3 regions of the Streptomyces sp. AHU1 genome follow, and region 1 is predicted to be linked to each of the others. Evidence: riboswitches for the same ligand, from Rfam matches in the RefSeq annotation. Region 1 holds a riboswitch; each other region holds the start of a gene.
The links. A riboswitch is a leader RNA that binds a small molecule or an ion and turns the genes downstream of it on or off. The one in region 1 is predicted to bind cobalamin.

Region 1 (3,278 bases):
TGGCGGGCGCGCTGCGGCTGATGCACGGCAAGGACGCCGTCTGGACGCCGCCGGTGCTGAGTTGCAGCGCCCGCGAGTCGGCCGGTCTGGACACCCTCTGGGACCGTCTGGAACAGCACCGGACGCTGCTCGACTCGACCGGCGCCCTCGCCGAGAAGCGCCGTGACCAGCAGGTGGACTGGACCTGGAACATGGTCCGGGACGAACTGCTCGGCCGGCTGCACGCCGACCGGGCCGTACGGGCTCTCGCCCCCGAGCTCGAACGGCAGGTCCGCGAGGGCGACTTGACGGCGACGCTCGCGGCGGAGCGCATCCTGGAGGTGTTCGGCGGCGAGGGCCGCTGACCTGGACGGCGGTGGCGGGGCAGGTCGGAGCCCTGCCACCGCTCATATCCGCGGTGGACCGCGCGAACGCCACAGGCCCCCGGAGTGATCCGGGGGCCTGTGGCGTCGGTGCCGGAGGGTTCAGTTCGCGGCCGGGACCGACCGGCCCGAAGGTGCCCCGGCGGGCCGGGGGTTGAGCATGCGTTCGGCCAACTCGCCGAAGACCAGGCCGAATCCACCCCACAGGACGGTCTGGATGGCCAGTGCGGAGAGCCTGAACCGCCACAGCAGGGTGGCCGGGAAGCCTCCCGGGACCTCGTTGACCACGGGCAGGAACTGGTAGGCGAGTCCGATCACGACGGCGAAGGCGGCCACCGCGGTGACGGTGGCGTACCAGGTGCCGAGGGTCGGCGCGAGGCGCTTGCCGAGGATGACGGCGCCCACCGCGAGGAGCACGCTGAGGACCATCATCAGGAAGTACAGGGCGGTCCGCTTGCCGATGGTGTCGGCGTCGCCGACCGCCGGCGGGTTGGCCGGGTACTTCAGGAACGGCACGACGTACACGGCCAGCAGCGCGGTCCCGGACAGCAGGAGCGCGGTCGCGCGCGGTCCGAAGCGGCCCACGCGGCCCAGTGCGAAGCAGTAGGCGAGCGCGGCGATGCCGCCGAAGGAGACGCCGTAGACCAGGACGCCGGTGGCCAGGCCCGCGGTGGACTGCAGGCTCCGGGAGACGAGTTCGACCTCGTGCCCGTGCTCGTGGGTGTGGGCGTGGGCCTCCTCGAGGCCGATGGCGCTGTCGACGCTCGGTTCACCGAGGAAGTAGGCGACGACCAGGGCGAGTACACCGGCCGCGAGGCCGGCGAGCATGCCCCGCACGAGGAGATTTCTTACCGTTGCGGAGTTCATGGGTGTGCGCGGTCCCCTCGGGTCAGTGGCAGGGGAAGCCGAGCAGGTGGCGGGCGTCGTGCACCCACTCGTGGACGTCCTCGCCGGAGACGACGGAGGTGGCGCCCTGCTCGGCGCCGACGAAGTACAGCAGGACCAGCATCAGGATGCCGAAGAAGACCGCCCAGGGGGCGATCGCACCGATCGGCAGCTTGGCGGGGATGGCGGGGGTGGTGGCTGTCGGCTGGGCGACGGTCTGCGCCATGGCAGGACCTCCTCGGGAGTTCGCGTCCCATCTCGGTGGTGCACAGGATGCCGCCTACGGGTCTGACTCACGGGGCGCCCAGCGTGGCTGGGGCGTCTCGCTCACAGTGGCGCGACCGTGCCGGATTTCCGCCGGCTTCCGTCTTGACGTCATCGATATCGGACCGACCGTACCGCGTGCCGCGTACCTGGCCAAGACCGCGCCGACCGGGGTGATCTTCCTCTCGTCCCAGGTGACGGGTCCTCACGACGACCGGAAGGCCCCGTCGGACAGGCCGAGTTCACGCTCGCCGAGCGGGGCGAAGAAGCGCTCGACGTCGGCGTCGGTGACCTCGGCGAGCGTGGCCGGGGACCAGCGCGGCTCGCGGTCCTTGTCGATGATCTGGGCCCGGACGCCCTCCACCAGGTCGGGGGCGGACAGGGCCGCGCAGGACACGCGGTACTCCTGGTCCAGGACGCGCTCCAGCGAGCCGAGCCGCCGGGCGCGGCGCAGGGCGGCCAGCGTGACCTTCAGGGCGGTGGGCGAGTTGCCGAGGAGGATCTCCGCCGTCTCCTTGGCGGACGGGTCACCGGCCGCGAGCAGCCGCTGGACGATCTCCTCGACCGTGTCGGCCTCGTAGCAGGCGTCGATCCATCCGCGCCGCTCCGCGAGTTCCGCCGGGGGCGCGGGCCGCTCGTGCGCGGCCAGGGCCTCCGCCACGGGCCGGTCGGCGAGGTCGGACAGCAGTCGCGGGAGCGAGGCGGAGGGCACGTAGTGGTCGGCGAGGCCGCACAGCAGCGCGTCCCCGGCGCCGATCGAGGCGCCCGTCAGGGCGAGGTGGGTGCCGAGTTCGCCCGGGGCGAGGCCGAGCAGACGGGTGCCGCCGACGTCGGGGACGAAACCGATGCCGGTCTCGGGCATGGCGATCCGCGAGCGTTCGGTGACGATCCGGACGCTGCCGTGCGCGGAGACGCCGACGCCGCCGCCCATGACGATGCCGTCCATGACCGCCACGTACGGCTTGGGATAGCGGGCGATACGGGCGTTGAGGCGGTACTCGTCCCGCCAGAAGGCGGCGGACGCGGTGCCGTCCCCGTCGCGCGCGTCGTCGTGGACGACCCGGATGTCGCCGCCCGCGCACAGTCCGCGTTCCCCGGCGCCGGTGACGACGACGGTCTCGACGGCCGGGTCGTGTTCCCAGGCGGTGAGCGCCCCGTCGATCCGGCGCACCATCTCGTGGTTCAGGGCGTTGAGGGCCCTGGGCCGGTTGAGGGTGAGACGGGCGGCCCGTCCCTCGGTGCGCAGCAGGACGGGATCCCCGGCGCCCGATGTCCCGGTGCCGTTCATCCGGACACCTCCGCCGGCCGACGGGCCACGATGACGCGCATGATCTCGGTGGTTCCTTCCACGGTCCGGCCGGTTCGCCGGTCACGGCGATCTTCCCGCCACCGTACACACCGGTGGTGTCCGGGTTCCCGTCCTGGTCGGCGGTCCCCGGGCGAGGGACGTCCGGCAGAGGCGGTGGGTCACCGTGTGCGCCACTCCTCGGCCAGCAGCTCGTACGACCGCACCCGGTCCGCGTGTCCGTGGGTGATCGTGGTGACGAGCAGTTCGTCGGCTCCGGTGGCCTCCTGGAGCTGCGCCAACTGGTCGGCCACCCGCTGCGGGGAGCCGACGAACTGAGTGTCGAGGCGGTCCTGGACGAGCGTCCGGTCGGCGTCCGACCAGACGTGGGCGCGCGCCTCGTCCGGGGTGGGGAACTCGATGGCCCCCTCGGCCGTGCGGATGCTGCGGACCCAGAGGCCGTATCCCGTGGCGAGTTCGCG
Region 2 (3,278 bases), 6.0 Mb from region 1:
CGCCCCCCGCGCAGTCTGTCCCCGGCAGACGCGCCGCCCGGCGCCGGCTGATCCGAGGGTCCGGCCGTTCCGAAGAACCCGCGCGCGCTCATCTCGCCCACCGGCCTGCCCATCAGGACGACCTGGCTGGTGCGGTCGCCGCCCGGCTTGAGCAGCACGGGATTCATCAGCGCGGTCGGCTCCACGCGGGCGGCCTGCGCCTGCATGGCCTGTGCCCGCCCGATCTCGGCGCCCTCGCGGGTCACGAACGAGTTCAGGGACATGTTCTGCGCCTTGAAGGGCGCGACCTTGACGCCCTGGCGTACCAGCCACCGGCAGATCCCGGCGGTCACGACGCTCTTCCCGGCGTCGGAGGTGGTCCCGGCGATCAGCAGCCCGCCGCTCATGCGGTGCGTCCCTTCCTGGTGGACAAAACCCGTCCGGTTCGGCTGAGCAGGACCCGGGCGACGGCGCTCACCCCGAGCGCGAGCCAGCCGACGCGCCGGGAGAGCCGTACGGCCCGTTCGATGTCGTGGACCTGGACGGCGCGGCCCGTGCCGCCCAGCACGGGCCGGTGCTCGACCCGTCCGCCGTACGAGAGGGTGCCGCCGAGCCGCACGCCGAGCGCGCCCGCGAACGAGGCCTCCACGGGCCCGGCGTTGGGGCTCGGGTGCCGGTGGGCGTCCGCGCGCCAGGCGCGCAGGGCGCCGCGCGGGTCGGGTCCGGCCGCGGCGGCGAGGACGGCGGTCAGCCGGGCGCCCGGCCAGCCCGCGAGGTCGTCGAGCCGGGCCGAGGCCCAGCCGTAGCGCCGGTGGCGGGGGGACTTGTGTCCGACCATGGCGTCGAGGGTGTTCACGGCGCGGAAGGCGACGAGCCCGGGCACGCCGGCGACGGCGCCCCAGACCAGGGCGCCCACGACGGCGTCGGAGGTGTTCTCGGCGACGGACTCCACGACGGCGCGCGCGACGCCGTCGGCGTCCAGCGCCTGCGGGTCGCGTCCGCACAGGTGCGGCAGCCGCTCCCGGGCCACGCCGAGGTCACCGGCCGCGAGCGCGCCGCCGACCGCCCGCGCCTCGCGGCCGAGGGAGGTGCCTCCGACGACGGCCCAGGTGGCGGCGGCGGTCAGGGAGATCGAAGCGGTGGGCGAGGTGCGGACGCTGCGGCTCGCGAGCGCGGCGAGTCCGGTGGCTCCGCCCACGCAGACGGCGGTGTGCAGGGCGCCCCACCCGCGGTGGTCGCGCCACAGGGTCCGCTCCACGGCAGCGGCGGCCCGCCCGAACGCGGCGACCGGATGCCCCCGGCGGGGATCGCCGAGCAGCAGGTCGCCGAGGAGGCCGGCGGCGGCACCGTACGCGAAGACGCGATCGGCACGCACGGGGTCAGCCGGCCGTGGGGTGCGGCGGAACCTTCGTACTCAGCGGAACGGGCAACGGGCAGCCGCGCATGGCGATATGTCCTCACTCAGGGTGTCCACGCCCTGGTTCGACGAGACCGGCGGTGAGAGTTCCTGGCTCCCGGGGAGTTCCTTCCCCGATGACAGTGGCGGGACCGCGCCGGATTCGCACCGGCTTCCTCTCATGCCGCCGTACTTGGCTCCGGCAGTCCACCACGGGGTGTGAACGGCCGTCAACTGGCTCTTGACCTGCGGAGGGACAGTGTGCGCAGGCCCACATACGCGTGGGGCGCGGGACGGTGATCCGTCCCGCGCCCCACGCGCGGTCCGCTCGGCGCGACCCGGTTCCGGGCCGCGCCTGACGGGCTACTTGGTGATGATCAGAGAGATGCCGTACGCCACCGCCGCGGCGCAGGCCGCGAAGCAGACGTACGCGCCGGTGGCCGCCGCGACCGCGGAACCGCCCTGGGACGTCTCCTTCTTGGAGAGGCCGGCGACGCCGAGGGTGAAGAGGGCGATGAGGGCCACGGACACTCCGAGGCTGACCCCGAAGACGGATCCGAGGGCCGACCAGTCGATGCTCATGCTGTTTCTTCCTTCGGGTCTCAGGCCGCGGCCGACGGCGCCGACGGGGTCACCGTGGACTCGGCCGGAGCGGGGATGGTGGCCGTGAGGCCTTCGGCCACGGTGCCGGCCGGGGGCGGGGTGACGGCGGCGATGGCCTGCGTCACCACACCGGGGGGCTCCTCGGTGTCGTTCACGTTGTTGTGGTCGATCACCTCGCGGCGCGAGCGGCGCCAGATCGCGAAGCTGGACGCGACCAGGAAGACGGCCACGAGCGCGGTGCCCCAGGTGCCGAAACCGGTCACCCATTCGGCGAGCGCGCCGACCAGGGCGGCGGCGGGCAGCGTGAGCACCCAGGCGACGGCCATGCGGGTCGCGGTGGACCAGCGGACCACACCGCCCTTGCGGCCGAGGCCCGCGCCCATCACGGAGCCGGAGACCGAGTGCGTGGTGGAGAGGGAGAAGCCGATGTGCGAGGAGGCCAGGATGACCGTGGCCGCGCTGGTCTGGGCGGCGAAGCCCTGACGCGGCTGGAGGTCCGTCAGGCCCTTGCCCATCGTGCGGATGATGCGCCAGCCGCCCAGGTAGGTGCCGAGCGCGATGGCGAGACCGGCGGAGAGGATGACCCAGACCGGCGGGTCGGAGTCGGGAGCGACGGCGCCACCGGCGACCAGGGCCAGGGTGATGATGCCCATCGTCTTCTGCGCGTCGTTGGTGCCGTGGGCCAGCGAGACCAGGCCCGCGGAGGCTATCTGGCCGGCGCGGTAGCCCTTCTTGGTGGCCTTGGTGTCGGCGTCACCGCTGAGCTTGTACGACAGGCGGGTCGCGACCATCGCCGCCAGGCCCGCGACGATCGGGGCCGCGACGGCGGGCAGGAGCACCTTGCCGACCAGGACGTCACCGTGCACGGCGCCGGTGCCGGCGGAGGCGATGGTGGCGCCGACCAGGCCGCCCATGAGGGCGTGCGAGGAGCTGGACGGGAGTCCGACGAGCCATGTCACCAGGTTCCAGAGGATCGCGCCGACGAGCGCGGCGAAGATCACCTCTGGCCGGATGCCCGTCTCGTCGACGAGGCCCTTGGAGATCGTGTTGGCGACCTCGACGGAGAGGAAGGCGCCGACAAGGTTGAGGGCGGCGGACATGGCCACCGCGACCTTGGGCTTGAGTGCGCCGGTCGAGATGGTGGTGGCCATCGCGTTGGCGGTGTCGTGGAAACCGTTCGTGAAATCGAACACGAGAGCGGTGACGATCACGATTCCGAGGAGGAGCGTGATGTGTTCCATTTACCCAGGCTTCTGTTGGACGTCAGTGGCAGGTGGACCGTAGGCAACCTGGGTGAACG
Region 3 (3,278 bases), 420 kb from region 1:
GTGCGATGAACTCCTTCCGCAAGGCCGTGGAGGCCGGAGACCTCGACGCGGTCGAGGAGCTGCTGGCCGACGACGTCGTGTTCACCAGCCCCGTCGCCTTCAAGCCCTACCCGGGCAAGCCGATCACCGCGGCCATCCTGCGCGGCGTCTGGCGCGTCTTCAGCGACTTCCGCTACGTCCGTGAGATCGCCGGGGCCGACGGCCGTGACCACGCGCTGGTCTTCACGGCCAAGGTGGGCGACAAGGAGATCAACGGCTGCGACTTCCTGCACTTCGACGAGGACGGACGCATCGACGAACTCATGGTGATGGTCCGCCCGTTGTCGGCGGCGCAGGCGCTCTCCGAGGCCATGGGGGCGCAGTTCGAGCAGATCTCCCGGGAGGCGGCCGGCGCCTGAGGCCCGGCCTCGCGCCGTTTGAACCGACTCCCTCCGGCTACCCGCCTGTTCGTGACGACGACGCCTTCACAGCAGGAGCTGTTCCGGTACCTGGAGGACCGCTTCGAGTGCGCCCGGGCCTGTGCCGAATGCGCCAGGACCTCCACGCTGCGCGCGAGCCTCATGGATCCCGGCGGGCCGAAGAAGCAGGAGACCGCGCGGCGTTCGGGCATTCTCTGCGCGGAGGTGTGCGAGGCGACCTGCCAGGTGCTGTCCCGTCATCCGGGGCTGAGCGACCGGGAGCTCCGCGCCCGGCTGGAGTGGTGTCGTGACGTCTGCCTGGAGTGCGCCGAGGCGTTCGACGAATGTCCCGGGGCGGAGGCCGCCGCGCAGAACTGCCGTGACTGCGCCCGGTCGTGCTCGGACTTCATCGCCACGCTGCGATGAGGTCGCGCGCCGCCCGGAGCGGGCCGGTCAGACGAGCGGGCGTCCGGCGCGGACGTTCCAGCGCCCCGCGCGCCCGCTCAGCTCCGTGACGGTGAGCGGCGGCACGTCCACCCGCCAGAACGCCGACTCCGGTGCCCCCAGCGCCCGTACCACCAGGGCCCGTACGACCTCGGGCTCCACCACGGCGACGGTCCGTCCGCTGAACTCGGCCGCCGTGTCGAGGTGTTCCGCCACCCGGTCGCAGAACTCCCGCACCGACTCGCCGTCGTGCGGCGCCGACACCGGATCGGCGAGCCACCGCGCCACTGCCTCCGGCTCCTTCGCGCCCACCTCGGCGAGCGTCGCCCCGCGCCAGCGGCCCACGTCCAGAGGGGCCAACTCCGCCGTCTCGAGGCCGTCTTGAAGCCCGAGTGCCTCGGCGGTCTGCCGGCACCTCACGGTGGGGGAGACCCACAGCCGCCCGCCGGCCGGAACGGCACCCGCTTCGGCCGCCGTCCGGGCGGCTCGCAGGCCCGAGGCGTCCAGCGGACTCCCGTCGTCGAAGCGGGCCTCGCGCAGTGCCTCGCCGATCGCCGCTGAAACCAAGAACATCCGGGTGGTCATACCGTCATTCTCACAGTACGCCGGGGGCGTGCGCCCTTGGCCGGGGTGAGGCTTCGCGGTACGGTCGCGTGGATATTGACGACGGTTCGACGGAAGCCCGGTGGAATTCCGGCACGGTCGCGCCACTGTGAGCCCGGCGCACGCCACTCCGGCCAGGGGTGACGGACGCGGGTGAGTCAGACCCGTGGCCGTCGTCCCGTGCACCACCGAGATGGGACGCGAGTTCCCCAGGAGGTTCTGCCCCATGGCGCAGTCCGTCGTCCAGCCGACCGTCACGCCCACCGCCGTTCCCGCCAAGCTGCCGATCGGCGCGATCGTCCCCTGGGCGGCGTTCTTCGGTGTCCTGATGCTGGTCCTGCTCTACTTCGTCGGTGCCGAACAGGGCGCCACCTCCCTGGTCTCCGGCGAGAACGTCCACGAATGGGTCCACGACGCCCGACACCTGCTCGGCTTCCCCTGCCACTGACGGCCACGGGGGCGTACGAGCGACGGCATTCCGCGACGGCCGGGGGAACCCGGCCCGCACGAGGGGCGGTGCCCGGGTGACCGGACACCGCCCCTCGCGTGTGCGCGCACGCCCCTCGCGGCCGGCGGCCCGCCCGCACCCCTTGGCCCCGACGCGCGTCCAGGCGGCGCCCGTGTCATCGGCATTCCCAATTTCTGGAACACGTTCTACGGTGTGCGCCGTCAGGTCGGGCCCGGGAGGCAGGAGGCGCCGTGCATCTCGAATACACGCCGGAGCAGCAGCGGTTGCGGACCGAACTTCGTCTCTACTTCGCCGAGTTGGTGCCGGACAACGCCTACGCGCGCCACGGCGACCCGGCGGCGCAGAAGCGCTTCTACCGCGAGACGATCAGGCGGCTCGGCGCGGACGGCTGGCTCGGGGTCGGCTGGCCAGAGGAATACGGCGGGCGGGGCCTGACCCCGATGGAGCAGTTCATCTTCTTCGACGAGGCGGCTCAGGCCGGGGTGCCGCTGCCGCTGATGGCGCTCAACACCGTGGGGCCGACGATCATGCGGTTCGGTACGGAGGAGCAGAAGGCGTACTTCCTGCCGAAGATCCTCTCCGGCGAGATCGACTTCGCGATCGGCTACAGCGAGCCGGGCGCCGGGACCGACCTCGCCGCGCTCCGGACCAGGGCCGTACGGGAGGGCGACGAGGAGACCGGCCACTACACGGTCGACGGCCAGAAGATCTGGACGACCAACGGTGACACGGCCGACTGGGTGTGGCTCGCGGTCCGCACCGATCCGGACGCCCCGCCGCACAAGGGCATCACCATGCTCCTCGTGCCGACCTCCGACCCCGGCTATTCGTGCACCGTCATCAACACGCTCGCCTCGCACGACACCACCGCCAGCTACTACGAGAACATCAAGGTCCCCGCCACGCGCCGGGTCGGCGAGGAGAACAAGGGCTGGCGGCTGATCACCAACCAGCTCAACCACGAGCGCGTCACCCTCGCCGCGCACGGCACCATGGCCATCCGCGCCCTGCACGACGTCCAGCGCTGGGCGACGGAGACCAAGCTCGCCGATGGCCGCCGCGTCGTCGACCTCCCCTGGGTGCGCCGCCTCCTCGCCCGCACGCACACCAGGCTGGACGCCATGAAACTCCTCAACTGGCGCATGGTGAACGCCGTCCAGGAGGGCACGCTCACCCCGCAGGACGCCTCCGCCGTCAAGGTGTACGGCTCCGAGGCGCGCCGGGACGCGTACGCCTGGCTGATGGAGATCGTGGCGGCCCCCGGTGTCCTCAAGGAGGGCTCCGCCGGCGCCGTCCTGCACGGCGAACTCGAACGCGGCTACCGATCGGCCGTGATCTTCACCTTCGGCGGCGGCAACAACGAG

Region 2: another riboswitch for cobalamin. It lies ahead of ACICHK_RS10755 (cobalamin biosynthesis protein); the one in region 1 lies ahead of ACICHK_RS37080 (CbtB-domain containing protein).
Region 3: another riboswitch for cobalamin. It lies ahead of ACICHK_RS35265 (CbtB-domain containing protein); the one in region 1 lies ahead of ACICHK_RS37080 (CbtB-domain containing protein).

The regions. Positions count from the first base shown of each region.
Region 1 covers NZ_CP174283.1:8,394,939-8,398,216, reverse strand. The annotation lists gene meaB (methylmalonyl Co-A mutase-associated GTPase MeaB) at 1-344, shown strand, start outside; gene ACICHK_RS37085 (CbtA family protein) at 465-1,229, opposite strand; gene ACICHK_RS37080 (CbtB-domain containing protein) at 1,252-1,473, opposite strand; cobalamin riboswitch at 1,514-1,660, opposite strand; gene ACICHK_RS37075 (enoyl-CoA hydratase/isomerase family protein) at 1,717-2,799, opposite strand; gene ACICHK_RS37070 (LLM class flavin-dependent oxidoreductase) at 2,979-3,278, opposite strand, start outside.
Region 2 covers NZ_CP174283.1:2,349,051-2,352,328, reverse strand. The annotation lists gene ACICHK_RS10760 (cobyric acid synthase) at 1-386, opposite strand, end outside; gene ACICHK_RS10755 (cobalamin biosynthesis protein) at 383-1,354, opposite strand; cobalamin riboswitch at 1,460-1,603, opposite strand; gene ACICHK_RS10750 (hypothetical protein) at 1,739-1,957, opposite strand; gene ACICHK_RS10745 (anion permease) at 1,978-3,219, opposite strand.
Region 3 covers NZ_CP174283.1:7,973,969-7,977,246, forward strand. The annotation lists gene ACICHK_RS35250 (nuclear transport factor 2 family protein) at 6-398, shown strand; gene ACICHK_RS35255 (ferredoxin) at 450-824, shown strand; gene ACICHK_RS35260 (histidine phosphatase family protein) at 852-1,427, opposite strand; cobalamin riboswitch at 1,473-1,634, shown strand; gene ACICHK_RS35265 (CbtB-domain containing protein) at 1,672-1,893, shown strand; gene ACICHK_RS35270 (acyl-CoA dehydrogenase family protein) at 2,145-3,278, shown strand, end outside.